4 regions of the Burkholderia gladioli genome follow, and region 1 is predicted to be linked to each of the others. Evidence: predicted binding sites of a transcription regulator. Region 1 holds the regulator's gene; each other region holds the start of a gene.
What was found. Region 1 encodes LexA, which represses DNA repair genes until DNA is damaged. Its sites were predicted from a motif close to ACTGTATNNNNATACAGT; they were not measured.
Positions count from the first base shown of each region.

Region 2: imuA (translesion DNA synthesis-associated protein ImuA) is a predicted target of LexA. The motif match lies at 3,266-3,283, and genes of this name have one in related genera.
Region 3: imuA (translesion DNA synthesis-associated protein ImuA) is a predicted target of LexA. The motif match lies at 3,247-3,264, and genes of this name have one in related genera.
Region 4: BM43_RS29815 (DUF2471 family protein) is a predicted target of LexA. The motif match lies at 1,823-1,840, and genes of this name have one in related genera.

Region 1 covers NZ_CP009323.1:3,519,168-3,526,658, reverse strand. The annotation lists gene cysT (sulfate ABC transporter permease subunit CysT) at 1-635, opposite strand, end outside; gene BM43_RS32840 (sulfate ABC transporter substrate-binding protein) at 853-1,887, opposite strand; gene lexA (transcriptional repressor LexA) at 2,158-2,802, shown strand; gene BM43_RS32830 (hypothetical protein) at 2,932-3,267, shown strand; gene BM43_RS32825 (DUF2939 domain-containing protein) at 3,306-3,962, shown strand; gene BM43_RS32820 (universal stress protein) at 4,079-4,582, opposite strand; gene nodI (nodulation factor ABC transporter ATP-binding protein NodI) at 4,803-5,717, shown strand; gene BM43_RS32810 (ABC transporter permease) at 5,725-6,561, shown strand; gene BM43_RS32805 (hypothetical protein) at 6,624-7,046, opposite strand; gene BM43_RS32800 (permease) at 7,162-7,491, opposite strand, start outside.
Region 2 covers NZ_CP009321.1:84,618-92,108, reverse strand. The annotation lists gene BM43_RS00855 (IS5 family transposase) at 1-399, shown strand, start outside; gene BM43_RS00850 (IS5 family transposase) at 621-1,613, shown strand; gene BM43_RS00845 (SOS response-associated peptidase) at 1,882-2,640, opposite strand; gene BM43_RS00840 (hypothetical protein) at 2,705-3,142, opposite strand; gene imuA (translesion DNA synthesis-associated protein ImuA) at 3,298-4,017, shown strand; gene BM43_RS00830 (Y-family DNA polymerase) at 3,935-5,413, shown strand; gene BM43_RS00825 (error-prone DNA polymerase) at 5,420-7,491, shown strand, end outside.
Region 3 covers NZ_CP009323.1:1,121,312-1,128,802, reverse strand. The annotation lists gene BM43_RS21910 (COX15/CtaA family protein) at 1-206, shown strand, start outside; gene cyoE (heme o synthase) at 219-1,121, shown strand; gene BM43_RS21900 (SCO family protein) at 1,130-1,744, shown strand; gene BM43_RS21895 (YciI family protein) at 1,761-2,051, opposite strand; gene BM43_RS21890 (MetQ/NlpA family ABC transporter substrate-binding protein) at 2,301-3,116, shown strand; gene imuA (translesion DNA synthesis-associated protein ImuA) at 3,278-3,988, shown strand; gene BM43_RS21880 (Y-family DNA polymerase) at 3,924-5,390, shown strand; gene BM43_RS21875 (error-prone DNA polymerase) at 5,395-7,491, shown strand, end outside.
Region 4 covers NZ_CP009323.1:2,864,224-2,871,714, reverse strand. The annotation lists gene BM43_RS29825 (flavin reductase family protein) at 1-414, opposite strand, end outside; gene zapE (cell division protein ZapE) at 667-1,692, shown strand; gene BM43_RS29815 (DUF2471 family protein) at 1,866-2,303, shown strand; gene BM43_RS29810 (MFS transporter) at 2,600-3,865, shown strand; gene BM43_RS29805 (VOC family protein) at 3,963-5,033, opposite strand; gene BM43_RS29800 (helix-turn-helix domain-containing protein) at 5,046-5,894, opposite strand; gene BM43_RS29795 (carboxymuconolactone decarboxylase family protein) at 5,945-6,502, opposite strand; gene BM43_RS29790 (GNAT family N-acetyltransferase) at 6,610-7,074, opposite strand; gene BM43_RS29785 (SDR family NAD(P)-dependent oxidoreductase) at 7,189-7,491, opposite strand, start outside.

The DNA of each region.
Region 1 (7,491 bases):
CCCAGCGCGCGCGCGAAGGCCAGCGCGAAGCCGGTCAGCAGCGCCGGCAGCACGGCCGGCAGCACCACGCGGCGGAAAGTCAGCCAGCGCGAGGCGCCCAGGCAGGCGGCGGCCTCCTCCTGCTCGCGCTCGAAATCCTCGAGCACGGGCTGCACGGTGCGCACCACGAAGGGCAGGCCGATGAAGGTCAGCGCCACCAGCACGCCCAGCGGCGTGAACGCCACCTTGATGCCGAGCGGCGCGAGATACTGGCCGAGCCAGCCGTTCTGCGCGTAGACGGCGGCCAGCGAGATGCCGGCCACCGAGGTCGGCAGCGCGAACGGCAGGTCGACGATCGCGTCGACCAGGCGCTTGAGCGGAAACCGGTAGCGCACCAGCACCCAGGCGACCAGGAAGCCGAACACGGCATTGATCACGGCGCCGCCGAGCGCGGACAGGAAGGTCAGCCGGTAGGAGGCCAGCACGCGCGCCGAGGTGGTGGCGGCCACGAACTGGTCCCAGCTCAGCGTCGCCGTCTTCAGGAAGGTGGCGGCGAGCGGGATCAGCACCACGAGGCTCAGATAGGCCACCGTGATGCCGAGCGTCACGCCGAAGCCGGGCAGCGCGCTCGGCTTGCGGAAGGTGTACGTCGTCATGCGAAATGCGCTTCCTTGGTTGACATGGGATGCGCGGCCGCCGGAAGAATCCGGCCGGCCGCGCGTTCGATCGTCGTTATGTCGGGCCGCGCGTGCCGGTTGCGGGCCGCGCGGCCTCGATACTGCCGTCCTGCCTTTGCGTCTTTCCGACTTCCGCGGCCGGGCGGTTCACCGTTCAGCGGCACGCCGCCCGCCGCTCAAGCCACGTGCGCAGCGCTTACTGCGGCTTGTAGATCGAATCGAACACACCGCCGTCGGCGAAGTGCGTCTTCTGCGCGTTGGTCCAGCCGCCGAAGGTGTCGTCCACCGTGTAGAGCTTGAGCTTCGGGAACTGCTTGGTCAGCTCGGCCGGCACGTCCTTCGAGCGCGGACGGTAGTAGTTGCGCGCGGCGATCTCCTGGCCTTCCTTGCTGTAGAGGAAGTTCAGGTAGGCCTCGGCCAGCTTGCGGTCGCCCTTCTTGTCCACCACCTTGTCGACCACCGCCACCGGCGGCTCGGCCAGGATGCTGACCGAGGGCACCACGATCTGGAACTTGTCCGGGCCGAATTCCTTCAGCGACAGGAAGGCCTCGTTCTCCCAGGCGATCAGCACGTCGCCGATGTCACGCTGCACGAAGCTGGTGGTCGCGCCGCGTGCGCCCGAATCGAGCACGCCGGCATTCTTGTAGAGCTTGGAGACGAAATCCTTGGCGCTCTGCTCGTTGCCGCCCGGCTTGTGCAGCGCATAGGCCCAGGCCGCCAGGTAGTTCCAGCGCGCGCCGCCCGAGGTCTTCGGGTTCGGCGTGACGATCGACACGCCCGGCTTGATCAGGTCGTCCCAGTCCTTGATGCCCTTCGGATTGCCCTTGCGCACCAGGAACACGATGGTCGAGGTATAGGGCGAGGCGTTGTCGGGCAGGCGCTTCTGCCAGTCCTTGGCGACCAGGCCCTTGTTGGCCAGCGCGTCGATGTCCCAGGCCAGCGCCAGCGTGACCACGTCGGCCTGCAGCCCGTCGAGCACCGAGCGCGCCTGCGCGCCCGAGCCGCCGTGCGACTGCTTGAAGTTGACGGTCTCGCCGGTCTTGGCCTTCCATTCCTTGCCGAAGGCCTGGTTGACGTCCTGGTACAACTCGCGGGTCGGATCGTAGGAGACGTTCAGCAGCGTGGTGTCCGCCAGTGCGTGCGTGGCGGCGCCCAGCGCCACCGCGCCGAATGCCAGTGTTGCGACCAGGCGGCGGACGCCGCCAGCCAGCCCCGTGTTGCGCTTGACCATCCGATGATCTCCAAAGGTTCGTGGGTCGTTATTAGCAATGTCAGGGCAGTCTAGCGAACGGCTTTCATCATTAAAAATAATCGTTCCTCATTTTTTAAGAAGCAAAAGTGGTAAAGACCGCCCGGCGGACGGTTGAGGCATCGAAACCGCCGTTCTGACGTCGCTCGATCGCGTCGGAACCGACGTCATAGCGACGAACTTCAAGTAACGCTTGAAATTCCCGAACTACTGTATAAAAATACAGATCACTGTCTATCCATACAGTTGACCATGACCAAACTCACCGCACGCCAGCAGCAAGTGTTCGACTTGATTCGTCGCGCGATCGAGCGCTCGGGCTTCCCGCCCACCCGCGCGGAAATCGCGGCCGAGCTGGGCTTCAGCTCGCCGAACGCGGCCGAGGAACACCTGCGGGCGCTGGCCCGCAAGGGCGTGATCGAGCTGGCCGCCGGCGCCTCGCGCGGCATCCGCCTGCTCGGCGACGACGCCCCGCACCAGCTCACGCTGCCGCACGCGGCGCTGATGCAGCTCTCGCTGCCGCTGGTCGGCCGCGTCGCGGCAGGTAGCCCGATCCTCGCGCAAGAGCACATCTCCCAGAACTACACCTGCGATCCCGCGCTGTTCTCCAGCAAGCCCGATTACCTCTTGAAGGTGCGCGGGCTGTCGATGCGCGACGCCGGCATCCTCGACGGCGACCTGCTCGCCGTGCAGAAGCGCAGCGAGGCCAAGGACGGCCAGATCATCGTCGCGCGGCTCGGCGACGACGTCACCGTCAAGCGCCTCAAGCGTCATTCCTCCGGCATCGAACTGATCGCCGAGAACCCCGATTACGAAAACATCTTCGTGAAGGCCGGCAGCGCCGAGTTCGCGCTGGAAGGCATCGCCGTCGGCCTGATCCGCTCCGGCGAATTCTGATCCCGGGCGCTGCGGCGCCATCCATCCTGCTGGTGCGCCGTGCGCGCACTGGCCGAGTATTGCCTGCGCGTTGTGCTGCGCATCGTCCTGTGCTTTGCCTTGTTTCCTCCGCTCGACCTGGAGAACGCCATGGAACGCCTCGCCCGCCTGCTGCCCTTCCGTCAATTCGGCCGCCTGCGTCACCTGCGGGGGCGCATGCCCTGCGCACCGCTCGGCAGCGCCGCGCCCGACGCCGTCGCGCCGGCGCCGGCCGCCGCGGTGGCGGAGCAGGCCTCGCTGCTGCCCTCGGCCCTGCCGGCCTTCGCGCGCGTCTCGCTCAACGCGGGGCTGCATCATGCGGAACCGGCACGGCGCGCGCCGGTGCGCGTCTACCACGGGCCGTCGCGCCTGATCATGGTGGGCACGATCGATGCGGTGTGCCGCATGATCGATCGATGCATCGCCGAGGAACGTTCGGCCGTCTGATACGTCTCTAGCTAGAGTCCGTATCCCATGGAGGCCTGGTGCCCCTCTCCCCCTCCCGCGGCGGCCGGTTCAAGCCGCTCCTCGTCGTCGCCCTCGCGCTGCTGGTGCTGGCGACGATCGTTTATGCCTATGCCTCGCCCTATCTCGCGCTGCGCGAGCTGAAACAGGCCGTCGACACGCGCGACGCCGAGGCGATCAGCCGCCATGTCGACTATCCGGCCCTGCGCGCGAGCCTCAAGCAGCAGTTGACCGAGGAGTTGATGCGGCGCATCGACCTGCAGCGGCACAATAATCCGCTGGCGATGCTGGGCGCGGTGATCGGCTCGGCGCTGATCGGGCCGCTGGTCGATGCCTATGCGACGCCCGAAGGCGTGGCCGCACTGCTCAGCGGCCTGCCGCCCAAGGCCGATCCGGGCGAGCATCCGCCCTCGCTCGACCAGCCCGCGCCCACGGCCGCCGCGCCTGCCGGCCAGGGCAGCGCGCCGCCGGCCGCGCCGAGCCCGGCAGCACCGGCACCCACCAGCGGTAGCAACGCAGGCAAGCCCGCGGCGCCGCAGGCGAGCGCGGCCTATAACGGGATCGACGAATTCGTCGTCGTGTATCGGAAGGATGTCGATGGCGCGCGCTATGCGGCGATCTTCCGGCGCAGCGGGCTGTTCGGATGGAAGCTCAGCGCGATCGATCTGCATCGCTGAGCATGTCGCGCCGGCAGGCGCGACGAGGAAGTGAATCATGGCGTTCATGCCGGTTGCCTCAACCGGCATGGCGCCGTTCCGGGCGGCTTAGTCCGCCCGTCCACGGATACCCTGATCTATGCAGCGCCGCTGCCGGCGAGAGCCGCTTCGCGCTCCTTGGCCCGCTCCTCGCGCTGCTCGTCCGACGAAGAGCAGGCCACCAGGATGCTGCAGGACACGCGGTCGAGCAGTTGCGTATTGCCCGCGCCCATCCACCAGCGCGACAGGCCGCTGCGACAGCGGTGGCCGACCACCACCAGGTCGACATTCAAGGCCTTCGCGAGGTTCGCGATCTCCTCGATCGGATAACCGAAGGCGAAATGGCCTTGCGCCTGCACGCCGCGCTCGGTCAGCCAGTCCACCCCTTCCTGCAGGATCTCGCGCGCCGTCTCCTCGAAGCGGCCGCAGGCGACGTCGGTCAGCAGGCCCGCGCTTTGCGCGATGGTCGAGCGCATGTCGACCACCGACAGCAGGTGTGTCTCGGCCTTCAGCTCGAGCGCGAGATCCGCGCCGCAGCGCAGGGCCTTGCGGCCCTCGAGCGTGCCGTCGTAGCACAGCAGGATTTTCTGGTAACTGGCCATGATCGCCTCCATCGCGACGTCGGGTCGTTGATTCATCATCGTGCGCCGCAATTCAGGATGCAAGGGATGGAAAACACCCACAGGCGATTTCCGTATCGACGGCACGCCGATGCCGCATCGCGGTGCAGGCTTGCACGATCCGGGCGCCGCCCAGGAGCCGAAATCGGGACTCGATGCACTAGAATGGCCGCTTCGTGTCGACTCTTACGCCGCCCTGCCCATGTCCGTCGCCCCGATCGAATTCCAGCAGGTCAAAAAACATTTCGGCGACAAGCTCGTCGTCGACGGCCTGTCGTTCAACGTGCAGCGCGGCGAGTGCTTCGGCCTGCTCGGGCCGAACGGCGCCGGCAAGACCACCACGCTGCGCATGCTGCTCGGCATCACCTGGCCCGACGCGGGCACGATCCGGCTGTGCGGCGAGCCGGTGCCGTCGCGTGCCCGGCACGCGCGGCAGCGCGTCGGCGTGGTGCCGCAGTTCGACAATCTCGATCCCGACTTCAGCGTGCGCGAGAACCTGCTGGTGTTCAGCCGTTATTTCGGGCAATCGGCGCGCGAGGCGCGCGCGCTGGTGCCCTCGCTGCTCGAATTCGCCAAGCTCGAGAGCAAGGCCGACGCGAAGGTCGGCGAGCTGTCGGGCGGCATGAAGCGCCGGCTCACGCTGGCGCGCGCGCTGGTCAACGATCCCGACGTGCTGGTGCTCGACGAACCGACCACCGGGCTCGATCCGCAGGCGCGGCACCTGATGTGGGAGCGCCTGCGCTCGCTGCTCGCGCGCGGCAAGACCATCCTGCTGACCACCCATTTCATGGAAGAGGCCGAGCGGCTGTGCGACCGGCTCTGCGTGATCGAGGCCGGGCGCAAGATCGCCGAGGGCGCGCCGCCGGCGCTGATCGAAAGCGAGATCGGCTGCGACGTGGTGGAGATCTACGGCCCCGATCCGCAAGCCTTGCGCGAGGAGCTGGCGCCGCTCGCCTCGCGCGCCGAGATCAGCGGCGAGACGCTGTTCTGCTATGCCGACGATCCGGCGCCGTTGATCCAGGCCCTGCGCGGCCGCGCCGGGCTGCGCTACCTGCACCGGCCCGCCAATCTCGAGGATGTGTTCCTGCGGCTCACCGGCCGCGACATGCAGGACTGAACGATCGATGGATACCCGCCACCACGCCGCCACCGGCACCCACGCGAACCCGCAACCGGGCTCGCGCTTCGCGATCGCCCTGCCCGCCAATGCCGTCAACTGGATGGCCGTCTGGCGCCGCAACTACCTGGTCTGGAAAAAGCTGGCCTTCGCCTCGATGATCGGCAATCTCGCCGATCCGATGATCTATCTGTTCGGGCTGGGGCTGGGGCTCGGCCTGATGGTCGGCCATGTCGACGGCGTGTCCTACATCGCCTTCCTGGCGGCCGGCACGGTTGGCTCGAGCGTGATGATGTCGGCCAGTTTCGAGGCGATGTATTCGGGATTTTCGCGCATGCACGTGCAGCGCACCTGGGAAGCGATCATGCATACGCCGCTCGCGCTCGGCGACATCGTGCTCGGCGAGATCGTCTGGGCCGCCAGCAAGGCGATGCTGTCGGGCACCGCGATCATGCTGGTGGCGAGCCTACTCGGTTACGCCGCGTTTCCGTCGCTGCTGGCGGCGCTGCCCGTGATCGCGCTCGCGGGGCTCGCGTTCGCGAGCATCGCGATGGTGGTGACGGCGATCGCGCCGTCCTACGACTTCTTCATGTTCTACCAGACGCTGGCGCTCACGCCGATGCTGCTGCTCTCGGGCGTGTTCTTCCCCGTCTCGCAGTTGCCCTCGCTGGCCCGGCATGCCGCGCACGCGCTGCCGCTGGCCAATGCCGTCGACCTGATCCGCCCCGCGATGCTGGGGCGGCCCGCCGAGGACGTCGCCCTGCATGCGGGCGTGCTGGCCGCCTATGCGCTGGGCGGCTTCGTGGTTTCCGCCTGGTTGTTCCGGCGGCGCATGATGCGCTGAACGCCCTGCCCGCCGCCAGGCGCGGCGGCATGGCGGCCGACGCCGGGCACCAGCAACGGCGCTCAGGCGTCGTCGTCGCCCCAGGGCATCTCGACGTCGGTCAGGAAAGCCACGGTGGCGATCGGGCCACCTTCGTGGCGGCCGAGCTTGCCGTCGGCGCGATGCCATTCGACGCGGAACATGGTGCCCGGATCGTCGGCCATCAGGTACACCGAGCGCAGTTCCTCCTCGTCCGCTTCCTCGACGGGACCGTCGAACGAGACGCGCATCCGCTGCGGCCACAGGCCATTGGCCGGGTCATAGATGCGCTCGCCCTGCGGGATGTCGATGCTGGCCTCGACGCCGATCGTCGAGGAAGCCTCGATGATCATCTTGCCGAGCGCGTTCAGGACGGCCGTCGCGCGCGCGGAATTGGCCTGGCGGATCGCGAGGTCGCCCCGCGTCAATGCCTGTTCGAGTTTCGGGTGAATCTTCTGTTGCTTCATGCGTAATCCTGATTGCTTCGGGGAATGCCGCCGCGAGCTCGCGACGGCGGTCGAATCTTCGTGTTCATGCTGGATGGCGCGATGGCGCAAACCGCCATCGTCACCTGCCGGCCGGTCAGAAACCGAGCGCCACGGCCGCGAATCCGCCCGCGATGCCGAAGGCGACCACCAGCGCCGCGACCAGCAGCAACGTACGTGCCGGGAACGAGCGCCACAGCATCGCCAGCGAGGGCACGCTGACGGGCGGCAGCGTCATCAGCAGCGCCGCAGCCGGGCCGACGCCCACGCCGAGCGCCAGCATCGCCTGCACGATCGGCACCTCGCCGGCGGTCGGGATCACGAACAGCATCCCGGCCAGCGCGAAGGCGACGATCCACAGCACCGCATTGCCGACGTCGGCGCCCACGTGCGGGAACAGCCAGGCGCGCGCCGCGCCGAGCAGCAG
Region 2 (7,491 bases), on a different replicon from region 1:
GCCAACGTGTCGGATGTTTCGCAAGCGCACGCGCTGTTGCATGGTCACGAGCAAGAAGCGTTCGGCGACGCGGGCTACATCGGCGTAGACAAGCGCAATGAAATGAAGGACCTGTCGGTGAAGTGGCGCGTGGCGGCCAAGCGAGGAAAGATCAAGGCGATGCAGGATGGTGCACTGAAGGATCTGGTGATCGCGCTCGAGCGAACCAAGGCACAAATTCGCGCGCGGGTCGAGCATCCGTTTCATGTCGTCAAGAACCTGTTCCGTCATCGCAAGGTGCGCTACAAGGGACTGGCGAAGAACACGGCGCAACTGTTCAGCCTGTTCGCTTTGGCGAACTTGGTGATCGCGCGAAATCGGTTGCGCTCGGTTCATGGCAGTAGTCCGTCACGTGTATGAAAAATGCAGGAAATGAGGCGCTTTCCCGGGGCAAACTTCCCCGAATTCGCTGCGATTCACTTCGGCATCCGGAATTTGCGCGTCAGCACGGCCGACAAGCTTGCGCGTTTGCCTATTAATCAGCGTTTCCCTAGGGAAACACTGATTTATCCGGCTCGGCGGTCATCGCTGACGTAGCCGAGGACGTTGTAGAAGACAGTTCACGGAACGAATCCACGACGATGAAACGGCAAATGAGCTTTGCGGAAGCGGAAAGCGCGGGCAAGAAGCGCGTGACCCGGCGCCAGCGTTTCCTGGACGAGATGGAGAAGCTGGTGCCGTGGTCGCGGTTGCTGATGGCAATCGAGCCGTACTACCCGAAGGGCGAGCGTGGCCGCCCGCCGATCGGTCTGGAGCGGATGCTTCGAATCTACTTCCTGCAGCAGTGGTACAGCCTGTCGGACGAAGGGCTGGAGGATGCGCTGTACGACAGCATCGCGATGCGAGCCTTCGCCGGGATAGATCTGGCCGTCGAGACCGTGCCGGATGCGACCACGCTGCTGAAGTTCCGGCGCCTGCTGCTTGAACATGACCTGACGCGCAAACTGTTCGACGAGATTGGCACCTCGCTGTGCGAACGCGGGCTGATGATGAAGGAAGGCACGCTGGTCGACGCGACGATCATCGAAGCGCCGTCGTCGACCAAGAACGCCGAGAAGCGTCGCGATCCGGACATGCATCAAACGAAGAAAGGCAACGAGTGGCACTTCGGCATGAAGGCGCACATCGGCGTCGATGCCGATTCGGGGCTGGTTCACAGCGTGGTCGGCACGTCCGCCAACGTGTCGGATGTTTCGCAAGCGCACGCGCTGTTGCATGGTCACGAGCAAGAAGCGTTCGGCGACGCGGGCTACATCGGCGTAGACAAGCGCAATGAAATGAAGGACCTGTCGGTGAAGTGGCGCGTGGCGGCCAAGCGAGGAAAGATCAAGGCGATGCAGGATGGTGCACTGAAGGATCTGGTGATCGCGCTCGAGCGAACCAAGGCACAAATTCGCGCGCGGGTCGAGCATCCGTTTCATGTCGTCAAGAACCTGTTCCGTCATCGCAAGGTGCGCTACAAGGGACTGGCGAAGAACACGGCGCAACTGTTCAGCCTGTTCGCTTTGGCGAACTTGGTGATCGCGCGAAATCGGTTGCGCTCGGTTCATGGCAGTAGTCCGTCACGTGTATGAAAAATGCAGGAAATGAGGCGCTTTCCCGGGGCAAACTTCCCCGAATTCGCTGCGATTCACTTCGGCATCCGGAATTTGCGCGTCAGCACGGCCGACAAGCTTGCGCGTTTGCCTATTAATCAGCGTTTCCCTAGCGATCCCGGTGCGGCCACTCGACCTCGGTCGGCCGGTCGCCGCCTGGTTTGTCAGCTCGCGCGGCCCCCGGACGCATCCCGAAGCGTTCCCGGGGCACCATCGTCCGGATCCTCGAACCATTGGTTCGTCAGCCTCAAAACAGCTCGTCGTTGGCTGGCCCGGGCGCCACCAGCTCCTGCTTTTTGCGGCGAGGCGGCCGCGGCGCCGGGTGGCCCCGATACGCTTCGGCCGGCAGCAAAGACAGGAACGACCGTGCCTGCTCCGGCTCCCTGCAGTTAAGCCAGTCATCGTACTGCTCAGGCAGCAAGATCACGACGCCGCGCTTCTCGTTCGGCGTGCCGTCCGCCTCGAGATGTCGGTGGAACTGGCTCAGGAACGGATGGCCATCCGCGTTGACGGTCAACATCGTGAAGCCGTAGACCACGGCGCCGTCGGGCTCGGGCCAGGGCTTCCACAGCCCGGCTACTGCGCACGGCGCGCCGCTCGCCAGCTCGATCGCCCAGCGCTCTGATTTGTCCTTCAACACCTTGCGCACGAGCTCCTCGCGAACAGGCGTGTCGAGATCCGGAAGCGGTGGATACCGCGGCTCATAGATGACGTCCGCCGGCACGATCGCAAAACGGCAGGCGTGCCAGGAATCCTTGAAGCTGGGTTTCTGTCCGACCGTCTCGCTGCGCGCGTTCATGGTGTCGAACTTGAACTTGCCGATCCGCGACTGCGGCCGGATACCGAAGCTGCCCAGAAGCGATTCCCGCTCGCCGTCGGCGCCGCGGCGGATGAACGGCGCGGGGTAGTCACAGTAGATTTCGGCCGGCCAATCACCATCCGGCGGTGCCGAATCGAAAAGATCGGCGTACCGGCTTTCGCTGGTTGCAACATAGTTGGTGCACAAGGCAGACCTCCCTCTCGACAACGACGAATAGCGGCCCACTGGACGCCATGGCGCACGTAGGGCGTCACGGCGTCTCAGACGGCGGATCTTGCACGTCGGAAATGCTCGGGTCGTTGTAGTAGACCGGCCCGCCTTCATGGCTCGGCTCGGGTGGAAACGAGATCTGCGTCATCGGCATAACGAAGGTGCGTAGCCAGTCATCAAGCGCAGTACAGACGTCCTCGTAAGCATCATCGAAACCAGATCCCTCGGGGCTGCCCGGCGGGTCGGGAAACAGGCTTTTGCCCCATCTAATCATTCTCGGCGTGCAATAGCCGTACCTGCCGAGCTTGGCCTCGTCTGCCACGAAGTCGTAGCTGTTGGCGACGGCCGACACCATGCTGATCGACATCGAGTCGACGATCTCGAACTTCGAGTAAGCGATGCACCAGTCAATGAATGCGCGCTGCATTTCGGTCAGGGGTTTTCGCATGTCGCCTCCTTCCGGATTCGATTTGGTCATCTTACGCTCGCCGGACGCAACTGCTGCCGAGCGGCGCTTGGCGCCGGCGTCCGGCGGACCGTCAACCGGCTAGTGCAATTCCCGCGCTGGCTTTTTGAGACGGCTGGGTTACAATCGCCATACCCTGTATATCCATACAGTATTTGTGCACGAACATGAACCCCGCTCTCGCTCATCCGGAACGAATTCACCCAGCCCTGTGGCGCGCCAGCCAGCGCGCGCAGGCCGGCACCGTCGGCATCGAAACCGGGCACCCTACTCTGTCCGCCGAGCTTCCTAACGGTGGCTGGCCGCCCAGTTGCCTGGTCGAGCTGCTGACGCAGCAGCCGGGCATCGGCGAACTGCGCCTGCTCGCGCCTGTGCTTGCGCGCCTGGCGCCCAAACCGATCGTGGTCGTCCAGGCGCCCCATCGCCTGCAACCGGCCGCGCTCGCATACTGGGGCGTGGATCCGGCGGCGTTCGTGAGCCTGCGTACACCACGCACGGCCGATGCGCTCTGGGCCGCAGAGCAAGCGCTGCGCGCCGGCACGTGTGGCGCGGTCCTGCTCTGGCAGCACGTCGTGCGATCGGACGCACTGCGACGCCTCAACCTTGCGGCGCAGGCCGGCTCCGCCCTGTTTTTCCTGTTGCGCCCGGCGGCCGCCGCGCGCGATGCGTCCCCAGCGCCGCTACGCCTGGCACTCGCGCCGGCGCGCGATGGCGTCGAGGTGACCTTCGTGAAACGCCGCGGCGCCCAGCGCGACGAACCGCTGTTCGTGCCGCTCTCCCCCTCCCCGATTTTGCTTGATCGCCATGGCAGTCTGGATCGGCGTGCATCTGCCGCGCCTCACTCTCGAAACGTTCGTCCCGCTGTCGCCAGCGCCATCGTCGAATGACGGCGCGGGTGTCGTCGTGCTTGAGCAGGACCGCGTGGTCGCGCTCGATCGGCCGGCGGCCGAGCTCGGCGTCCTGGTCGGCATGCGCCGCGGCGGCGTCCTTACGCTCGCGCCCGACGCGCGAATCTGCACGCGCGACGTCGCGCGCGAGGACGAGCTCGTGCGCGGCGTCGCGTATGCGCTGCTGCAGTTCACGCCGAGCGTCGTGCTCGAGGCCGAGGCTGTGGTGCTGCTCGACGTGACCGCCAGCCTGCGCCTGTTCCACGGCATTCGCGCGCTTCGGCGCCGGGTCCGCAAGCTGGTGGCATCGTTCGGTCTGACGGCCGCCGTGTCGCTCGCGTCGACGGGGCCGGCCGCCTGGACGCTCGCCCGAGGCCTGCGCGGCGGATCCGCGCTCGCCGCGCGCTCCCTGCAGCGCGCCCTGGCCCGCGCCCCGCTCGCAGTGGCGCCGCCGGCGCGCCGCTACGTGGAGTGGTTCGACGCGCTGGGCTGCGCCACCCTTGCCGATCTGCAGCGCCTGCCGCGCGCCGGGCTCAAGAAGCGGTGCGGCACTGCCCTCCTTGATTGGCTCGACCAGGTAGCCGGTGCCGCGCCGGCGCCGTATGACTGGCTCGAAGCGCCGCCGGCGTTCGACGTGCGCATCGAGCTGCCTGACCGCGTCGAGCATGCCGACGCCCTGGTGTTCGCCGCCCACCGCCTGGTGCTGCAGTTGACGGGCTGGCTGGCCGTGAAGCAGTTGGACCTGTGTGCGTTCGTGCTGAAGCTCGAGCATGAACGCGGCCGCAACGCGATCGCCCCGACCGAGCTCGAGATCGTGCTCGGCGCGCCCACCCGCTTCGAAGAGCATCTCATGCGGCTGGTCAAGGAGCGGTTGGGCCGCCTCGAGCTGCCCACGCCCGCGATTGCGATCGCGCTCCACGCTCATCGTGTGCAGCCGGCGGAAGCGCCGAGCGAAACGCTGTTTCCTGAGCCTGGTGGCACGCCGCAAGACCACGCGCGGCTCATGGAGCTGCTGACCGCGCGCCTGGGCGCCGAGAACGTGCTCGTGCCGGCGCCGGCGGCCGACTTCCGGCCGGAGGTCGCCGCGCAGTGGATCCCGTTCGACCAGCGCAAGAAGCCGGTGCCGGCGCCGGCGGATCTGCCGCGCCCCGCCTGGCTGCTGGAGAAGCCCGTTCAGCTGCTCATGCGCGCCAATCGTCCTTTTTACGGTACGCCGCTGCGCATGATGTCGCCGGGCGAGCGGATCGAGTGCGGCTGGGATGACGGCGAGGCCGTGACGCGCGATTATTTTGTCGGCGAAGACGACAACGGCGTGCATTTCTGGCTGTTCCGCGAGCGCGTTTCAGCGCGCGACGAGCGCGAGCCGCGCTGGTTCCTGCATGGCCTGTTCGGTTGACCTGCGATGTGCGCCGCGCCGATCGGCGTGCTGCCCGCTTATGCGGAACTGCAGTGCGCGAGCAACTTCTCATTTCTGCACGGCGCCTCGCGCGCCGAGGAGCTGGTGGAGCGCGCGGCGCGCCTCGGGTACAGTGCGATCGCGATCACGGACGAGTGCTCGCTGGCCGGCGTCGTGCGCGCACACGTGGAAGCGAAGGCCGCAGGCCTGCCGCTGATCATCGGCTCCCACTTTCGCCTGACCGCCGGCGACGGGTCGCCCGCCCTCGCCTTCACGGCCCTCGCGATGAACCGCGAGGGCTACGGCAATCTCTGCGAACTCGTCACGCTCGGCCGCACGCGCGCGGCGAAGGGCACGTATCGCCTGGCGCCGATGGACCTCGAGCATCCCGAGGCACCGCTCGAGCATCTGCGAGGCCTGCCGGACTGCATGATCATCCTCACGCCCGATTTTCCCGCGACCGAACAGCGCCTCGATGCGCAGCTCGAATGGGCCGCGCGCGTGTTCGGCGATCGCGCGCGGGTCGCGCTGACGCTGCATGCCCGGGCGATGGACGAAATCCACCGAGGCGCCGTCGAGCGGGCCGCCGCGCGCCACGACGTGCCAGTGGTGGCCACCAGCTGGCCCTTGATGCACGTGCGCTCGAGGAAGCCCCTGCAAGACGTGCTGACGGGGATCCGGCTCGGCCGGTCGGTGGGCGAGTGTGGCTACGAGCTCGCGCCGAACGCCGAGCGGCACTTGCGATCCCGGTTGCGCCTGGCCAACCTCTACCCGGCCGGCGCGCTGGAGGAGGCGGTCCGCATCGCGCGGCGCTGCACGTTCTCGCTCGACGAGCTGCGCTACGAGTATCCCGACGAGCTCGTGCCGGCCGGCTACACGCCAGCGTCGTATCTGCGTGAGCAGACCTATATCGGCGCGCACGGGCGCTTCGCCAACGGGATACCGTTCAACGTGCAGGCGCAGATCGAACACGAGCTGCAGCTGATCGCCGAACTGAAGTATGAGCCGTACTTCCTGACGGTCTACGACATCGTGCGATTCGCACGTAGCCAAAACATCCTCTGCCAAGGCCGCGGCTCCGCCGCGAACAGCGCTGTCTGCTATTGCCTTCGGGTGACGGAGGTCGATCCGGCGCGCGGCAACATGCTGTTCGAGCGCTTTATCAGCAAGGAACGCAACGAGCCGCCCGATATCGACGTCGACTTCGAGCATCAGCGGCGCGAAGAGGTGATGCAGTACATCTACAGCAAGTACGGCCGCGATCGCGCGGCACTGACCGCGGCCGTGTCGACCTATCGCCCACGCGGCGCGTTGCGCGAGGCCGGCAAGGCCCTCGGCGTGGATCCGATCATCGTCGATCGTGTGGCGAAGGCCCACCACTGGTTCGACTCGAAAGCGGATCTGCTCGCGCGCTTTGCCGAGGCAGGCCTCGACGTCGAGGCGCCGATGAACCAACAGTGGGCCGCGTTTGCCACCGCGCTGCTCGGCTACCCGCGGCATCTGTCGCAGCACTCGGGCGGCTTCGTCATTTCGCGCACGAAGCTCTCACGCATGGTGCCGATCGAAAACGCCGCGATGGAGGATCGAACGATCATCCAGTGGGACAAGGACGATATCGAGGCGCTGGGCCTGCTGAAAATCGACGTCCTGGCCCTAGGCATGCTCAGCATGGTGCGGCGCGCGCTGGAGATGATCTCGGAGAAGCGCGGCGAGGCTTTCGAGCTGCAGGACATCCCGGCCGAAGACGAGGCCACTTACGAGATGCTCTGCCACGGCGACAGCATGGGGGTGTTCCAAGTCGAGTCGCGCGCGCAGATGTCGATGCTGCCTCGCCTGCAGCCGAGGTGCTTCTACGACCTGGTCATCGAAGTCGCAATCGTTCGGCCGGGCCCCGTGCAGGGCGGGATGGTCCACCCGTTCCTGCGTCGACGCCAAGGCCTCGAGCCCGTGACGTTCCCGTCGCCCGACGTCGAGAAAGCGCTCAAGCGCACGCTCGGCGTGCCGATCTTCCAGGAGCAGGTCATGCAGGTGGCCATGCTCGCGGCCGGCTTCTCCGCCGGCGAGGCCGACCAGTTGCG
Region 3 (7,491 bases), 2.3 Mb from region 1:
CCGCCGACGGCGTGCTGCTGGTGGTGGTGGTCCAGTTCGTCACCGGCCTGACCAATATCGTCCTGCAGTGGCCGCTGCCGGTCGCGGTGGCGCATAACGGCGGCGCCGCGATCCTGCTGCTGTTGCTGGTCATGTTAAACTTTCGAATCCTTTCAAGTCGTCCCGGCCGCGCCGCGCTCCCCGCACGCGATATCGCGCCCGCCTGACGCCCCACGCACATGGAATCCACGCTTTCCCAGTCCCCCGGCAGCCGCCTGTCGCAGTATTTCGCGCTGACCAAGCCGCGCGTCACCCAGCTCGCGGTGTTCTGCGCGGTCATCGGGATGTTCCTCGCCACGCCGGGTATGGTGCCGCTGCGCGTGCTGATCGGCGGCACCGTCGGCATCTGGCTGCTGGCCGGCGCCGCGTTCGCGATCAACTGCCTAGTCGAACAGAAGATCGACGCGAAGATGCGCCGGACCGCCTGGCGCCCCTCGGCGCGCGGCGAGATCACCACGCCGCAGATCCTGGCCTTCTCGACGGTGCTGGGCGGCGCGGGCGCCTGGACGCTCTACACCTTCACCAATGCGCTGACGATGTGGCTGACGATCGCCACCTTCGTCGGTTACGCGGTCATCTACACGCTGCTGCTCAAGCCCGCCACGCCGCAGAACATCGTGATCGGCGGCGCCTCGGGCGCGATGCCGCCGGCGCTCGGCTGGGCGGCGGTGACGGGCAGCGTGCCCGGCGACGCCTGGATCCTGGTGCTGATCATCTTCGTCTGGACCCCGCCGCATTTCTGGGTGCTCGCGCTCTATCGCGTCAAGGACTACGAGAACTCGGGCCTGCCGATGCTGCCCGTCACGCATGGCGCGAAGTTCACGCGCCTGCACATCCTGCTCTATACCGTGATCCTGTTCGCGGTGACGCTGATGCCCTTCATCTCGGGCATGAGCGGGGTGGTCTACCTGGCCAGCGCGGTGGTGCTCGGCGCGATCTTCCTCGCCTACGCGTGGAAGGTCTATGTCGACTATTCCGATGCGCTCGCGCGCCGCGCGTTCCGCTACTCGATCGTCTACCTGTCGCTGCTGTTCGCCGCGCTGCTGGTGGACCACTACGCACGTCCGCTGCTCGGCTTCTGACTGCGCACGTGAGTCTCGCCTCCCGATTCTCGCGGCGCCGCTGGCTGGCCGCCTGCGCGGGCGCCCTGCTGCTCGCGGGCGCGCTGACGGGCTGCGACCAGCAGCCTGCCTTCCAGAATCTCGACATCACCGGCAATACCCAGTTCGGCAAGGATTTCTCGCTGCCCGACAGCGCCGGCAAGCTGCGCACGCTCGCCGATTTCAAGGGCCGTGCGGTGGTGCTGTTCTTCGGCTACACGCATTGCCCCGACGTCTGCCCGACCACGCTGGCCGAGCTCGCGCAGGCCATGCAGCAGCTCGGCCCCGAGGCGAAGCGCGTGCAGGTGCTGCTGGTGACGCTCGATCCCGAGCGCGATACGGCGCCGCTGCTCGCCCAGTACGTGGCCGCCTTCGATCCCTCGTTCATCGCGCTGCGTCCCGCCGACGATGCGCAGCTCAGGCAGGTCGCCAAGGATTTCCGGATCTACTACGCGAAAGCGGCCGGCAAGACGCCGGGCAGCTACACCATGGACCACACGGCCGCGAGCTACGTGTTCGATCCCGACGGCAAGCTGCGCCTGTTCGTGCGTGACGGGCAAGGGCCGGGGCCGTGGGTGCACGACCTCAAGCTGCTGCTCGGCTGAACGGCGAGCGCCTCGCTCAGGGCAGCGCGGGCAGGTTGAGCCCGGCGGCCACGCGGGTGGTCTTGAATTCGGTCACGGTGTAGGTGGCGAGCCCCTCGATCACGAAGGGATCGGCCGCCAGGATAGCGTTGAGCCGTTCGCGCTCGATGCGCGCGGCGAGGATCACGCCGCCATTGCGCGGCACCTTCGGCCCCGAGGCGATGAACACGCCGTTCTCGAACTGCACCTGCAGATAGGCGCGATGGCGGTCGAGGGCGGCGTCGACGCGCTCGAGCGGCGCGATGTAATGGATGTCGATCACGTACATGCGAGGTCCTGTGCGGAAGCGGCGCGTTCATGGGGTGCCGCGCCGAAGCGTTTTTAGCACGGCGGCCCGGCCCTGAACAGCGCGCGGGCCTTCCCCGTTGCGGCGCATACCCATATGAGCGGGATGTATTTCACTTGGCCTGCATCCTGTGACACCATGCGCAGTCTTTGGGGGCGGGCAGCCACGAGCCGCGCCGCTCCTTCGATCCAATCGGTACGGCAACAGCACTACAGCAAGCGAGAACAACAGATGAAGCGTCGCAATCTCTTCAAGGTGGTATCCGCCGTCGCGGCCAGCGCGGCTTTCGGCCTTTCCCTCGGCGCGCAGGCGCAGGACAAGGTGATCAAGGTCGGCACGGTCGCCGGCCCGGACGCGCAGGTCTGGCAGGTGGTCCAGAAGGTCGCCAAGGAGAAGCAAGGCCTGAACGTGAAGGTGATCGAGTTCAACGACTACGTGCAGCCGAACGCCGCGCTCGACTCGGGCGACCTCGACGCGAACAGCTTCCAGCACCAGCCCTACCTCGACAGCCAGGTCAAGCAGCGCGGCTACAAGATCGTCAGCGCCGGCCTGACCTACATCTCGCCGATCGGCGTCTACTCGAAGAAGTACAAGTCGCTGAAGGACCTGCCGGAAGGCGCGAAGCTCGCGGTGCCGAACGATCCGTCGAACGAGAACCGCGCGCTGCTGCTGCTGCAGGCGCAGGGCGTGATCAAGCTGAAGGCCGGCGCCGGCACGGGCGGCAACAACGCGACCGTGCTCGACGTGGCGAGCAACCCGAAGAAGCTGAAGCTGACCGAGCTGGATGCGGCGCAACTGCCGCGCGTGCTCGGCGACGTCGACGCGGCCGTGATCAACACCAACTACGCGATCGCGGCGAACCTGCAGCCGACCAAGGACGCGATCGCGCTGGAATCGTTGACCAGCCCCTACGCGAACCTGATCGCCGTGCGCGCCCAGGACAAGAACCAGCCTTGGGTGAAGAAGCTGGTGGCCGCCTACCAGTCGCCGGAAGTAAAGGACTACATCAACAAGCAGTTCAAGGGTTCGATGGTCCCGTCGTTCTAAGCGTCGGATCGACCTCATCGTTTCTTCTCGAAAGGCCCCGCGGGGCCTTTCGTCGTTTGTGGCGTGATGGGTTCCGGCCCTCCAGGCTTTCCATCTCGAAATCTGTACGAGGCCGGGCGGCTTCCCCTATACTGTATAAACGTACAGTAATCGTCCGCCCAATGTCTGCGTCTCCCATCCCCCTCGAATCGCTGCATCCGTCTCTCTGGCGAGGCTCCCAGCTCGCCCGTGGCGGCTCGCGCACGATCGCGACGGGTTACCCGGCGCTGTCGGCCGAATTGCCGGGGGGCGGCTGGCCAGTGGGCGGGCTGGTCGAGTTGCTGGTACCCCACGCGGGCTGTGGCGAGATGCGGCTGCTCGCGCCGGGGCTGGCCGGCACGGTGGCCGAGTCGCGGCCGCTGGCGCTGGTCGCCCCGCCGCATCCGCCGCACGCGGCGGCGCTGGCCGAACTCGGCGTGCCGCTCGATGCGCTGCTGTGGTTACGCACAGGGAATCGTCGCGATGCGCTGTGGACAGCCGAGCAATCGCTGAAGACGGGATGCTGTGGCGCGCTGCTGTTCTGGCAGGTCGAGGCCGCGCCTGCCGACGTGCTGCGGCGCCTGCACCTGGCCGCCGCGCGTGCCGGCGACACGCTGTTCGTGATGCTTCGTCCGCTCGCGGCCGCGCGGCAGCCTTCGCCGGCCGTGCTGCGGCTCGCCCTGCAGCCGGTGCCGGGCGGCGTGACGATCGACATCGTCAAGCGCCGCGGGCCGGCCGCGGCGGCACCGCTCGAGCTGGCCTTGCCGTCGCCGATCGTGGAGGGTCGTTATGCGCGTCTTGCTCGGCATCCATCTGCCGCGCCTGCCGCTCGACGTGTGCGCACCGCCGTCTGAGGACGGCGTGGGCAGCGCGGTGCTCGAGCAGGGCGTGGTGCTGATGGCGGATGCCACGGCCCGCTCCGGCGGCGTGCGCCCCGGCATGAAGCGCGGCGGCGTGCTGACGCTGGCGCCCGAGACGCGGCTCGTCGAGCGCGATCTCGCGCGCGAGGCCGATGCGCTGCGCGCGGTGGCGATCGCGCTGCTGCGCTTCTCGCCCTCGGTCGCGCTCGACGAGGAGGCGACGCTGATCGTCGATGTCGGCCCGAGCCTGCGCCTGTTCGGTGGGCTGCCTTCCTTGTGTCGCCAGGTGCGGGCGGCACTCGACGCGCTGGGTTACGCGGCGCGCCTGGGTGCCGCGCCGACCGGCCGCGGCGCCTGGTTGCTGGCGCGCGCCCGGCCACGTCCGGGGCGGCGCCGGCGCGTGATGCGCGAGGCCACGCTGCGGTGCTCGCTCGATGCGTTGCCTTGCGAGCTGATGCCGGCCGCGCGCGATTACGCCGGCTGGCTCGACGGGCTCGGCTGCGCGACGCTGGCCGATCTGCGCCGGTTGCCGCGTGCCGGCTTGCAGCGGCGCTGCGGGCCGACACTGCTGGCCTCGCTCGATCGCGCCTATGGCGACTTGCCCGAGCCCTTTGCCTGGCTGCCGATTCCCCCCGAATTCGATGTGCGGCTCGAACTGCCCGAACGCGTCGAGCATGCCGAGGCGGTGCTGTTCGTCGCGCGCCGGCTGGTCGCCCAGCTCGGCGGCTGGCTGGCCGCGCGGCAGTTGTCGGTCGCGGTGCTGCGCTTCGATCTCGATCACGAACGCGGCCGCGCGGCGGTGCCGCCCACCGCCATCGAGCTTGCCTTTGCCGAACCGACGCGCGACGAAACGCATTGCCTGCGCGTGCTCGGCGAACGGCTCGCGTGCCTCGAATTGCCGGGCGCGGTGCTCGCGGTGCGGCTTGTCGCGATACGCGTCGAATCGGTCGCGCCGCCGCCCGTCGACCTGTTTCCCGAGCCGGGGCGCACGCGCGAGGCCCGCGCGCGGCTCGTCGAGTTGCTGAGCGCCCGGCTCGGCGCGGACAACGTGCTGCGCGCCGTGCCTTCGGCCGACTATCGCCCCGAAACCGCGAACCGATGGCTGCCCCTGCATGCGCCGGCCGGGCGCTTGCCGGCGCAGCCGGTCGCGTCGCCGCGTCCGGCCTGGCTGCTGGCCGAGCCGATTCCGCTCGCGATGCGCGATGAACGGCCCTGCTATCGCGGGCAGCTTCGCATCATGTCGAGCTTCGAGCGTATCGAGGGCGGCTGGTTCGACGGCCGGCTCGTCCTGCGCGACTACCACGTCGCGCAGGACGAGGATGGGGCCTGCTACTGGATCTACCAGGACCGGGACGGCGAGGAATCGCGCTGGTTCCTGCACGGCCTGTTCGGGTGAGGCGATGGCGATCCCGAATGCCTTGCCCGCTTATGCGGAGCTGTTCTGCCGATCGAACTTCTCGTTCCTGCACGGCGCCTCGGCGGCCGAGGAACTGGTCGAGCGCGCGCAGGCGCTCGGCTATCGCGGCATCGCGATCACCGACGAGTGCTCGCTGGCAGGCGCGCCGCGCATGCACGTGGCCGCGAAGGCGAATGCCGAAGCCTTGCTCAAGCAATGGGAGGAGGCGGGCAGCGATCCGGCAAGCAAGCCCGAGCCGCTGCGCCTGGTGATCGGCTCGTATTTCGAGGTGACGGCCGATGTGGTGGCGCCCGGCGGCGATCCGGGGCCCGGCGCCTTCGGGCTGGTGCTGCTCGCGCGCAATCGCGAGGGTTACGGCAATCTCTCCGAGCTGATCTCGTGGCGGCGCATGGCGTCGAAGAAGGGCACTTACACGCTGACGCCGCGCATGCTGGCTGCTCCGCCTTCCGAGTTCGCGCATCTGCGCGGCGTGCCCGATTGCTTCGCGATCCTCGTGCCGAGTTATCCCGTGCGTGCCGACGTGCTCGATGCGCAGGTGGCGTGGTTCAAGCACGTCTTCGGCGAGCAGGCGCGGCTCGGACTCGTGCAGTTGGGGCGAGCGCTCGATGGCGTCTATCGCGAGACGATCGAGGCAGCGAGTGTGCAGCGCGCGATGCCGTTGGTCGCGCTCGGTGACGTGACCATGCATGCGCGTTCCTGCAAGCCCTTGCAGGACATCATGACGGCGATTCGCGTCGGGCAGCCGGTCGGTGAATGCGGTTATGCGCTGGCGTCGAATGCCGAGCAGCATCTGCGCAGGCTGGGGCGGATCGGGCGGCTGTTTCCGGCGGAGGCGCTTGCGGAGACTTGTCGGGTGCTTGGTGCCTGTTGCTTCGAGATGGGGGACTTGAAGTACGAGTATCCGCGCGAGATCGTGCCGGAAGGGATGACGCCGACCCAATACCTGGCGCAGGAAACCTGGAGTGGCGCGCGCAGGCGCTACCCGAACGGTGTTCCCGATTCGGTGAAGGAACGTATCGAGTACGAACTGGGCCTGATCGCCGAGATGGCGTATGAACCGTTCTTTCTCACCGTCTACGACGTTGTCAAGTTTGCCCGCAGCCAACAGATCCTCTGCCAGGGCCGCGGCTCCGCCGCGAATTCGGTGGTCTGCTATTGCCTGGGCGTGACCGCGGCGGATCCCGGCCGGACCACCATGTTGTTCGAGCGCTTCATCAGTCGTGAGCGCGGCGAGCCGCCCGATATCGATGTGGACTTCGAGCATGAGCGACGCGAGGAGGTCATTCAGTATATCTATCGGAAATACGGCCATGACCGAGCGGCACTCGCGGCTGCTGTCTCGACCTATCGCCCGCGCGGCGCGCTGCGTGAAACCGGCAAGGCGCTTGGTGTCGACCTGATGCTGGTCGAGCGTGTCGCCAAGGAGCATCGGTGGTTCGACGGCCGCGCCGATTTGCTTGCACGTTTCGCTTCGGTTGGGCTGGACCCCTCAGCGCAGATCATCCAGGCCTGGGCCGAGATGGCTTCGAGGCTGCTCGGTTTTCCGCGTCATCTGTCGCAGCATTCCGGTGGCTTCGTGATCAGCCGCGACAAGCTCACACGACTGGTACCGGTCGAGAATGCCGCGATGGAAGGGCGACGCGTAATCCAGTGGGACAAGGACGACCTCGAGGCGCTCGGGTTGATGAAGGTCGATGTGCTCGCCCTCGGCATGTTGACGGCCTTGCGGCGCGCGTTCGATTTTGTCGGCGAGTGGCGCGGCAAGCGCATGAGCATCGATGACATTCGCGAGGGCGACAAGGCGACCTACGACATGATCTCGAATGCCGATACGGTGGGTGTATTCCAGATCGAGTCGCGTGCGCAGATGTCGATGTTGCCGAGATTGCGGCCGGAGAATTACTACGATCTCGTGATCGAGGTCGCGATCGTGCGGCCTGGGCCGATCCAGGGTGGTGCCGTGCATCCCTACCTGAAGCGGCGGCAAGGACTCGAGCCGGTCAGTTATCTGAAGGATGATCTCAGACCTGCGCTGGAGCGCACCAAGGGCGTCCCGATCTTCCAGGAACAGGTGATGCAG
Region 4 (7,491 bases), 650 kb from region 1:
GCACTCGAAGTGCACCGGGCTGGCCGCCACGCGCAGCGCGCGCACGCGCCGCGACGGCATCAGCTCCAGGCGCGCCACGTCCGCCTCGCTCTGGCCGCGCGGCAGCGGCGCGCAACTGATGTTCATCTGCTCGACCAGCGCGCGCGTGGTGAGGTTCCAGACGAATTCGCCGGTCGCGTCGATGTTCGCCACGCTGTCCTTCCAGCCCAGGCTGGCGAAGCCGATGATCGGCGGCCGGTAGTTGAAGCCGTTGAAGAAACTGTAGGGCGCGAGGTTCGGCCGGCCTTCGGCGTCGACGCTCGAGATCCAGCCGATCGGGCGCGGCCCGATGATCGCGTTGAACGGGTCGTGCGGCAGGCCGTGGCCGGCCGCCGGTTCGTAGTAGTGGTAAGGGGATTCCTGGGGCGCGCTCACGCGGGGCTCCTGCTCGAGTCGGGGAAGAATGGCGCGCGGGGCCGGCCGGGGTCGAGGCCGGATCGCGGCGCGCGCCGCAGCCTCGAACACTAGCGCATCTCGCCGCGCGTTGCAGGGCGCCGCCCCTGCGCGGCGCGTGTGCTGAGCACTGCCTAGCCGCCGGTTCCTGGCGCGCTATGGCAGACTGTCGGGCGCTCGCCGCCCCCTAATCAGCCCCGCTCCAACCTGCCGCCCAAGCCGCGCCGCCACTCGATGCCCACCTCGCCGCCCCTGCCCGCCTGGCTGATCGCCGCACTCGAGCGGCGCGCGCTGCGCCTGGATGCCGACCAGTTGTCCGCGGCGGCGCGCCTGGATGCCTTGCTGACGGGCGCCCTGCCCGAGGACCTGATCGGCGCCTACTGCTACGGGCCGCCGGGGCGCGGCAAGAGCCTGCTGGCCGCGCTGTTCCACGAGGCCTATCCCGGCGCGCGCGTGCGCACCCATTTCCACGCCTTCCTGCGCGACGTGAACCGCCGCCTGGTGGCCGCGCCGCCGTCCGACGACAAGCTCGGCGAGGTGCTCGCGCAATGGCTCGGCGACAGCCAACTGCTCTGGTTCGACGAATTCCACGTGCACGACATCGCCGACGCGCTGATCCTCGCCGCGCTGCTGCGCGTGGCGATCGCGCGGCGCGTCCACCTGCTGTTCACCTCGAACCAGGCGCCCGCGGCGCTGCTGCCCGATCCCGAATTCCATCATCGCTTCGAGCCGACCATCGCCGCGCTCCAGGCGCATTGCCTGATGCTGCCCTTCGAGGGCGCCGTCGACTATCGGCGCATCGCGCCCGGGCCTGGCCGCCAGGCCGCGCCTGCCGGTGACACGCCCGGCGACGGCAGCCTCGCCGCGCTGTTCGCGCGCCACGGCGACACCATCCTCGCCACCGACACGCGCGTGCCGATCGCCACGCGGCCGCTCGAAGCCAGGGCGGCAGGCGCCCACACCCTGTTCTGCGACTTCGATGCGCTCTGCGCGCAGGCCCGCTCGCATCTCGACTACCTCGACCTGGCCGCGCGCTACCGCGTGCTGATCCTCGACCACGTGGCGCTCGACGCGTCCACCGCGCGCGCCACGCTGCAGCGCTTCGTCTGGCTGGTCGACATCCTCTACGACCAGCAGGCCAGCCTGGTCTTCCTGCACGACGCCGACCACGAGGCACGCGTCGGCCAGCGCGACGACGTGCACGGCATCGAGCGGACCTGGTCGCGCATCAGCGAGATGCGGGCGGCGGCGCGAGGCTGATCGCGCCCCCGATCGCCGTCGATCGCCCGCCGCCCGCCCTCGTTCGTCCCGAAGCGCCGCCCCATGGGCCTCACCGGGCACTGGCCGATCGCATCGAATTCACGCGAGACCGATTGCACAGGCCAAAAAGACTGTATATATTTACAGTACCAGATCACCCGACGAGGTCTTCCATGACGACGATGTCCGACCTGAGCCCGAGCAGCCAAACCGGCGCGCGCCCCGATGCCGACTGGCTGGTCGACGATTACGAACTCGAGCAGATCGAGTCGCACCGCGCGCGCTACCGCGCCACCCAGGATCTGCACCAGATCCTCGTCACGCTGGCGCGCCGTGCCTTCGGCCCGCGGCGTGGCAGCCCGTTCGGCGAGCTGCGCGGCCCGAGCTGGGCGATGCTGCTGGCGATCGAGGAGCGTGCCTTCAACGACCCCGGCTTCCGGGCCCGCCACGATCCGTCGATGCTCGCCAGCCTGCCGCGGCTGGCCGGGCGGCGCGGCCTGGAGGAGGAACAGCATGCCGAGGCGAACCTGCGCGTGGACGACGACGACATGCCGCTCGTGATCGGCGTGGCGGCCGCCCTGCTCGGCGCGAACGACATCGAGGTCGATTGAGGGCGCCCGCCGCGCGCGGCGCCCGAACCCGCCTTGCGCTTCTCCGCCCCATCCGACTGGCGTTACCAGCCGGCGCTTCCCGCGCCGGCTTTTCTTCATTCGGCTTGTCTTCGTTCGGCTTTTCGTCGTTCCCTTCCCACCCTCTGACTGCATCGGCCGAACCCGAAGCAGGTAGTGTCCATACCGGTATCCCCAGGCGTCTGTTTGCGCCTTCGCGCGCGGCGTAGCATCGTCCCGATCGCCGCCCCGCACCGCGTACGGCGGCCCCACAAGACCGCTACCACCGAGGAGACGCGATGAGCCGTCCCGCTTACCGCCCGCCGGCCGGCACCGACGACGACGGCCACGCGCACTGGCGCCGCAACCTGGCCGTCTGCGTGTTCGGCTCGTTCACCACCATCGTCTCGATGACCCTGCTGCTGCCCTTCCTGCCGCTCTATGTCGAGCAACTCGGCGTGCACGAGCCGGCCGCGATCGTGCAATGGTCCGGCATCGCCTACGGCGCGACCTTCTTCACCGCCGCGCTGACGGCGCCGCTGTGGGGACGCCTGGCCGATCGCTACGGGCGCAAGCTGATGCTGATCCGCGCCAGCCTCGGCATGACCATCGTGATGTCGCTGATGGGGATCGCGCACGACGTCTGGCAACTGGTCGCGCTGCGGCTCGCGGTGGGCCTGCTGGGCGGCTACGCCTCGGGCTCCACCGTGCTGGTCGCCACCCAGACGCCGAAGGCGCGCTGCGGCTGGGCGCTCGGCCTGCTGTCCTCGGGCATCATGGCCGGCAATATCGCCGGGCCGCTGATCGGCGGCTGGCTGCCCTCGCTGATCGGCATCCGCGCGACCTTCCAGGTGGCTGGCGCCGCGATCGGCCTGACCTTCCTCGCCACCGTGTTCCTGATCAAGCGCGACCGCCCCGCCGCGGCCGGCCGCGGCGCCGCCGACAAGCCCGGCTGGGCCGCGCTGCCCGACCGGCGCCCGGTGGCGGCGATGCTGGTCACCGGCGCGCTGCTGATGCTGGCCAACATGTCGATCGAGCCGATCATCACGGTCTATGTCGCGCAACTGGTGCCGGCGCACCAGGTCACCCTGGTGGCCGGGCTGGTGATGTCGGGCGCCGCGCTCGGCAGCATCCTGTCGGCTTCGCGGCTCGGCCGGCTGGCCGACCGGATCGGCCACTGGAACGTGATCGTCGGCTGCCTGGCCGCCTCGGCGGTGCTGCTGATCCCGCAGGCCTTCGTCACCGCCGGCTGGCAGTTGATCGCCCTGCGCTTCGCGATGGGCATCGCGCTGGGCGGCCTGCTGCCCTGCGTGGCCAGCGTGATCCGCCACGCCGCGCCGCCCTCGGTGGCCGGCACCCTGCTCGGCTACTCGACCTCCTCGCAATACGCGGGGCAGGTGCTCGGGCCGCTCGCGGGCGGCTACTTCGGCGGCCACTACGGGATGCGCTCGACCTTCTTCGGCACCGCCGCGATCATGGCGCTCGGCGCGCTGGGCAATGCGATGATGCGCGCGCGGGTGGCGCGCTCGGGCGGGGCCGGCACGCGGCCGGCGGCAGCGGAATGAGGGGATGAGGCGGGAACCCGAAGCGGAGGAACTGAAGCGGCGAACCTGAAGCGAGGAAGCCGAGGCGGGAAATGCGGAGCGAGCGCGGCGGCTCGCTTCAGTACGACATGCCGTCGACGCGCATCGCCACCGATACCGGGTCCTGCCGCGACAGCATCTCGCGAAAGCGCACGCCGCCGCGCTCGTTGGCCGGGTCGCGCTCGGCCGCGTATTCGAAACGCCCGCCGCAAGGGGCGTCGAAGCAGCGGAACACATTGGCGCCGGAGCGATCGCGGTCGAGCCGGCGCGAACCCTGCCAGCCCTGCGCGCCCATGAAATTGCCGCCCGCGATCAGGTCGTCGAGATCGCCAACCTCGAAGGCGATGCGGTTGATGCCGGGTCGATTGGCGCGCTCGCTCAAGCGCAGGCCGTGACGGCCAACTCCGGCACCGCAGCGCAGGAAGCTGCCCGCGCCCGGCGCCGAGGCGGCCAGTTCGAAACCGAGCCGGTGTCGATAGAAATCGATCGCCGCGTCGCGTCCCGCCTCGGGAATGTCGAGCGTGACACGCGCCAGCCGCAGCACGCGTGCGCGCGTATAGGCATCGAAGGTGCGGTTCCAGTAGAACAGGTCGTCGCGCACGCCCTGCGCGCGGCCCGCGCCATCCCCGCCGCGGCGGATCTCGCCGATCGGCAGCGGCTGCGCGAGCGCGAAGCCGATCGCGTAGCCGGTCTCGTCATGGGTGTGCAGCACGCCCTCGCCATCCACGCGCACCGCGCGATCGCGCGACAGCGTGTTGTGCAGCGCATCGAGCGAGGCGATCGAATCGACGCCCCAGATCAGCTCGCGCAAGGTCGAGCCGGTCTCCAGGCCTTCGGGCAGGTCGCGCGCCTGCGCGGCGACCAATCGCAGCGACTGGTTCGCGGGCGTGGCGAACACGACGCGATCATTGCTGGTATCGATACGAGCGAGGCCAAAATCCTCGACGAAACGGATACTGTCGGCAAGTTCGTCAACACCGTACGTCACTGATTCGATTCTGGTAATCGCCATCGGGTCGTCTCCGGTCTTTGCTGCTTGTTCTGGCATTGCGCATGCATCGCGCCGGCCGGACAGTCTAGCATCGGCGACGGGAACCCGCCGGCGCGGAAAAAAGCACGAACGGACTTCTCGATGCGCCGGCTCGCGCATCCGTTTGCGCGCCTAGCCCGGCGCCAGTTTTTGCCCGGCCAGCAGTTGATGATGCCGGGCCTCGGTCTGCTCGTCGGCGGGAAACATCGATTCGAGACGCAGCTCCTGCGCGCTCACGCTCTGCGGCGCGCCCACCGTGGTGACCAGCGAGAAGTAGCGCAGCACCACGCCGTCCTTGACGAAGCCCAGCGGGATCATCGGCAGGCCCGCCGAGGACGCGCTCGCGCGATGCGTGCGCCAGTCGCGCGGCACCGCCGGATAGGCGAGCAGTTCGTCGAGCAGGCGCCGCGTGCCGGCATCCACGGCATGCCCCACCGTCTCGCGATGCAGGCGCTGCAGCAGGCTGCGCGCCACCGCGTCCCAGTCGGCCAGGAAGGGGCGCAGGCCGCGCGGATCGAAGATCAGGTGCAGCATGTTGCGCGGCTCCTGGCGCGCGGCCATGTCGATGAAGCTGCCGAACAAGCGCAGCGCCGCCTGGTTGTTCATCAGCACGTTCCAGTGACGGTCCATCACGATCGCCGGAAAAGGTTCGTGCTGCGAAATGAGTCGCTCCAGCGCGCGGATCACGCCCTGCATCTCCTGCGCATTCCAGGGCGGCTCCGCGTAGACGGGCGCGTAGCCGGCCGCGAGCAGCAAGGCATTGCGTTCGCGCAGCGGCACCTCGAGCGCCTGGGCCAGCGTCAGCAGCGTGTCGCGGCCCGGCACGCTGCGCCCGCTCTCGATGAAGCTGATCTGCCGCTGCGAGATGCCGGCCTCGAGCGACAGCCCGAGCTGGCTCGCGCCGCGCACACCGCGCCAGTAGCGCAGCAGCTCGCCCAGCTCGCTGGCCGCGGCTTTAGTATCGGAACGGTCGGCGCCCATCGGATCTCCTTGCATGGCGTGACACGCGGCGGCACGAGCGGCCAACCCGCTCAAACAGCCGGTGCCTGCCAGGCGTAAGCCTCGAATTGTGCCTCGAGCGGGGGCCGCGTCACGCCGCAACTGTAGTTGGTGATGGTCGAGGCCGCCACCACGGCGACCACCTCCAGCACCTGCGGCGCGCTGAAGCCGGCCGCGAGGAAGGCCTCGCGATCCGCCTCGGGCAGACGGCCGCGCTGCTCGATCAGCTTGCGCGCCAGCGCCGAGAGCGCGGCCAGTTGCGGATCCTCGGGCAGCTCGCCGCGCCGGATCGCCTCGACGTCGGCGGGCGGCACGCCCTGCTGCAAGGCCAGCACGGTATGGAAGGCCACCGGCCACGCGCTGGCATTGACCACCGCGTTGGTCAGCAGCAGCACCTGGATCTGCGGCTCGGTGAGGCTGCTCGCATGCACCTGCTCGAACAGGCCGATGAAGCCGCGGATCAGCACCGGCGAGGCCGCCATGGTGGCGGCCACGTTCGGGATCAGGCCGAAGGCCTGCTGCAACTGGCGCAGCACCGGCTGCGATTGCGCGGGGGCGGATTCGATCGTATGGACGGGATAAAGCGACATGATGGCTCCGGGTCGACGCGCGCCGCCGGAATGGCAGCGCGACCCGGCCAGACTAAGCGCGCCCGCGCGACGCGCCAATTACATCGCATGTCATCGCCGCGCGGCGTTCAGGCCGGATCGTCGCCGCCCAGGGCCTTGCTCAAACACTTGCCGAGCTGGCGGTAGCCGCTGCGATCATAGAGGCGCCGGGCCGCCACGTTGTGCTCGAACACGTTGAGATCGAGATGCGCGAGGCCACGGGCTCGCGCCCAATCCTCGGCCGCTTGCAGGGCCGCGGCGCCGAGCCCCTGCCCGCGCTGCCCGGGCTCGATCAGCAGATCGTAGAGAAAGGCGCGGCGGCCGCGCGCCGAGCTCGTCTCGCCAAGCCAGAGCCGGCCGACCGCCATCTCGCGCGCGGCGTCGTGGAGCCTGAAGAATTGATGCCCGGGCGTGGCGCGGCCCAGCGGCAGGAGCCGCGCGAAATGGCTTGCCGCGAACTCGGCCGCCGAGTCGGCGTCGCCGGCCGCGACGAGGGCCGCGGCGTAGCTCGCCACCGTATCGGCCTCGAATTCGGCGAACTCGTGGTCCGACATGGGTACCAACTCCAGCATGATGGCGACGCTCCGGGACGAGAAAATTGGGTGGCACGATTGTCGGTCATCGGCGAGCCGTTGTCGAACGCGGCGCGCCGGCCATCGCGGCATCGCTCACCACGGCACCACGCGCCCCTGGTAGTCGAGGTATTGCAGGCCCGGGCGCCCGGCGTTCGCCGCGATCGTGTCGACCAGCCTCGGGATGCTCTCGTCGATGCCCAGGCGCGCCTGCGGGCCGCCCATGTCGGTGCGCACCCAGCCCGGCGCCATCAGCAGCAGCGTGCGCGGATCGCCGGCATGGCGCGCCGCGAAGCTGCGCATCAGCATGTTCAGCGCGGCCTTGCTGGCGCGGTAGACCTCGTAGTTGCCGTTCTCGTTGTTGGCCACGCTGCCCTGCCCCGATGACATCAGGCCGAT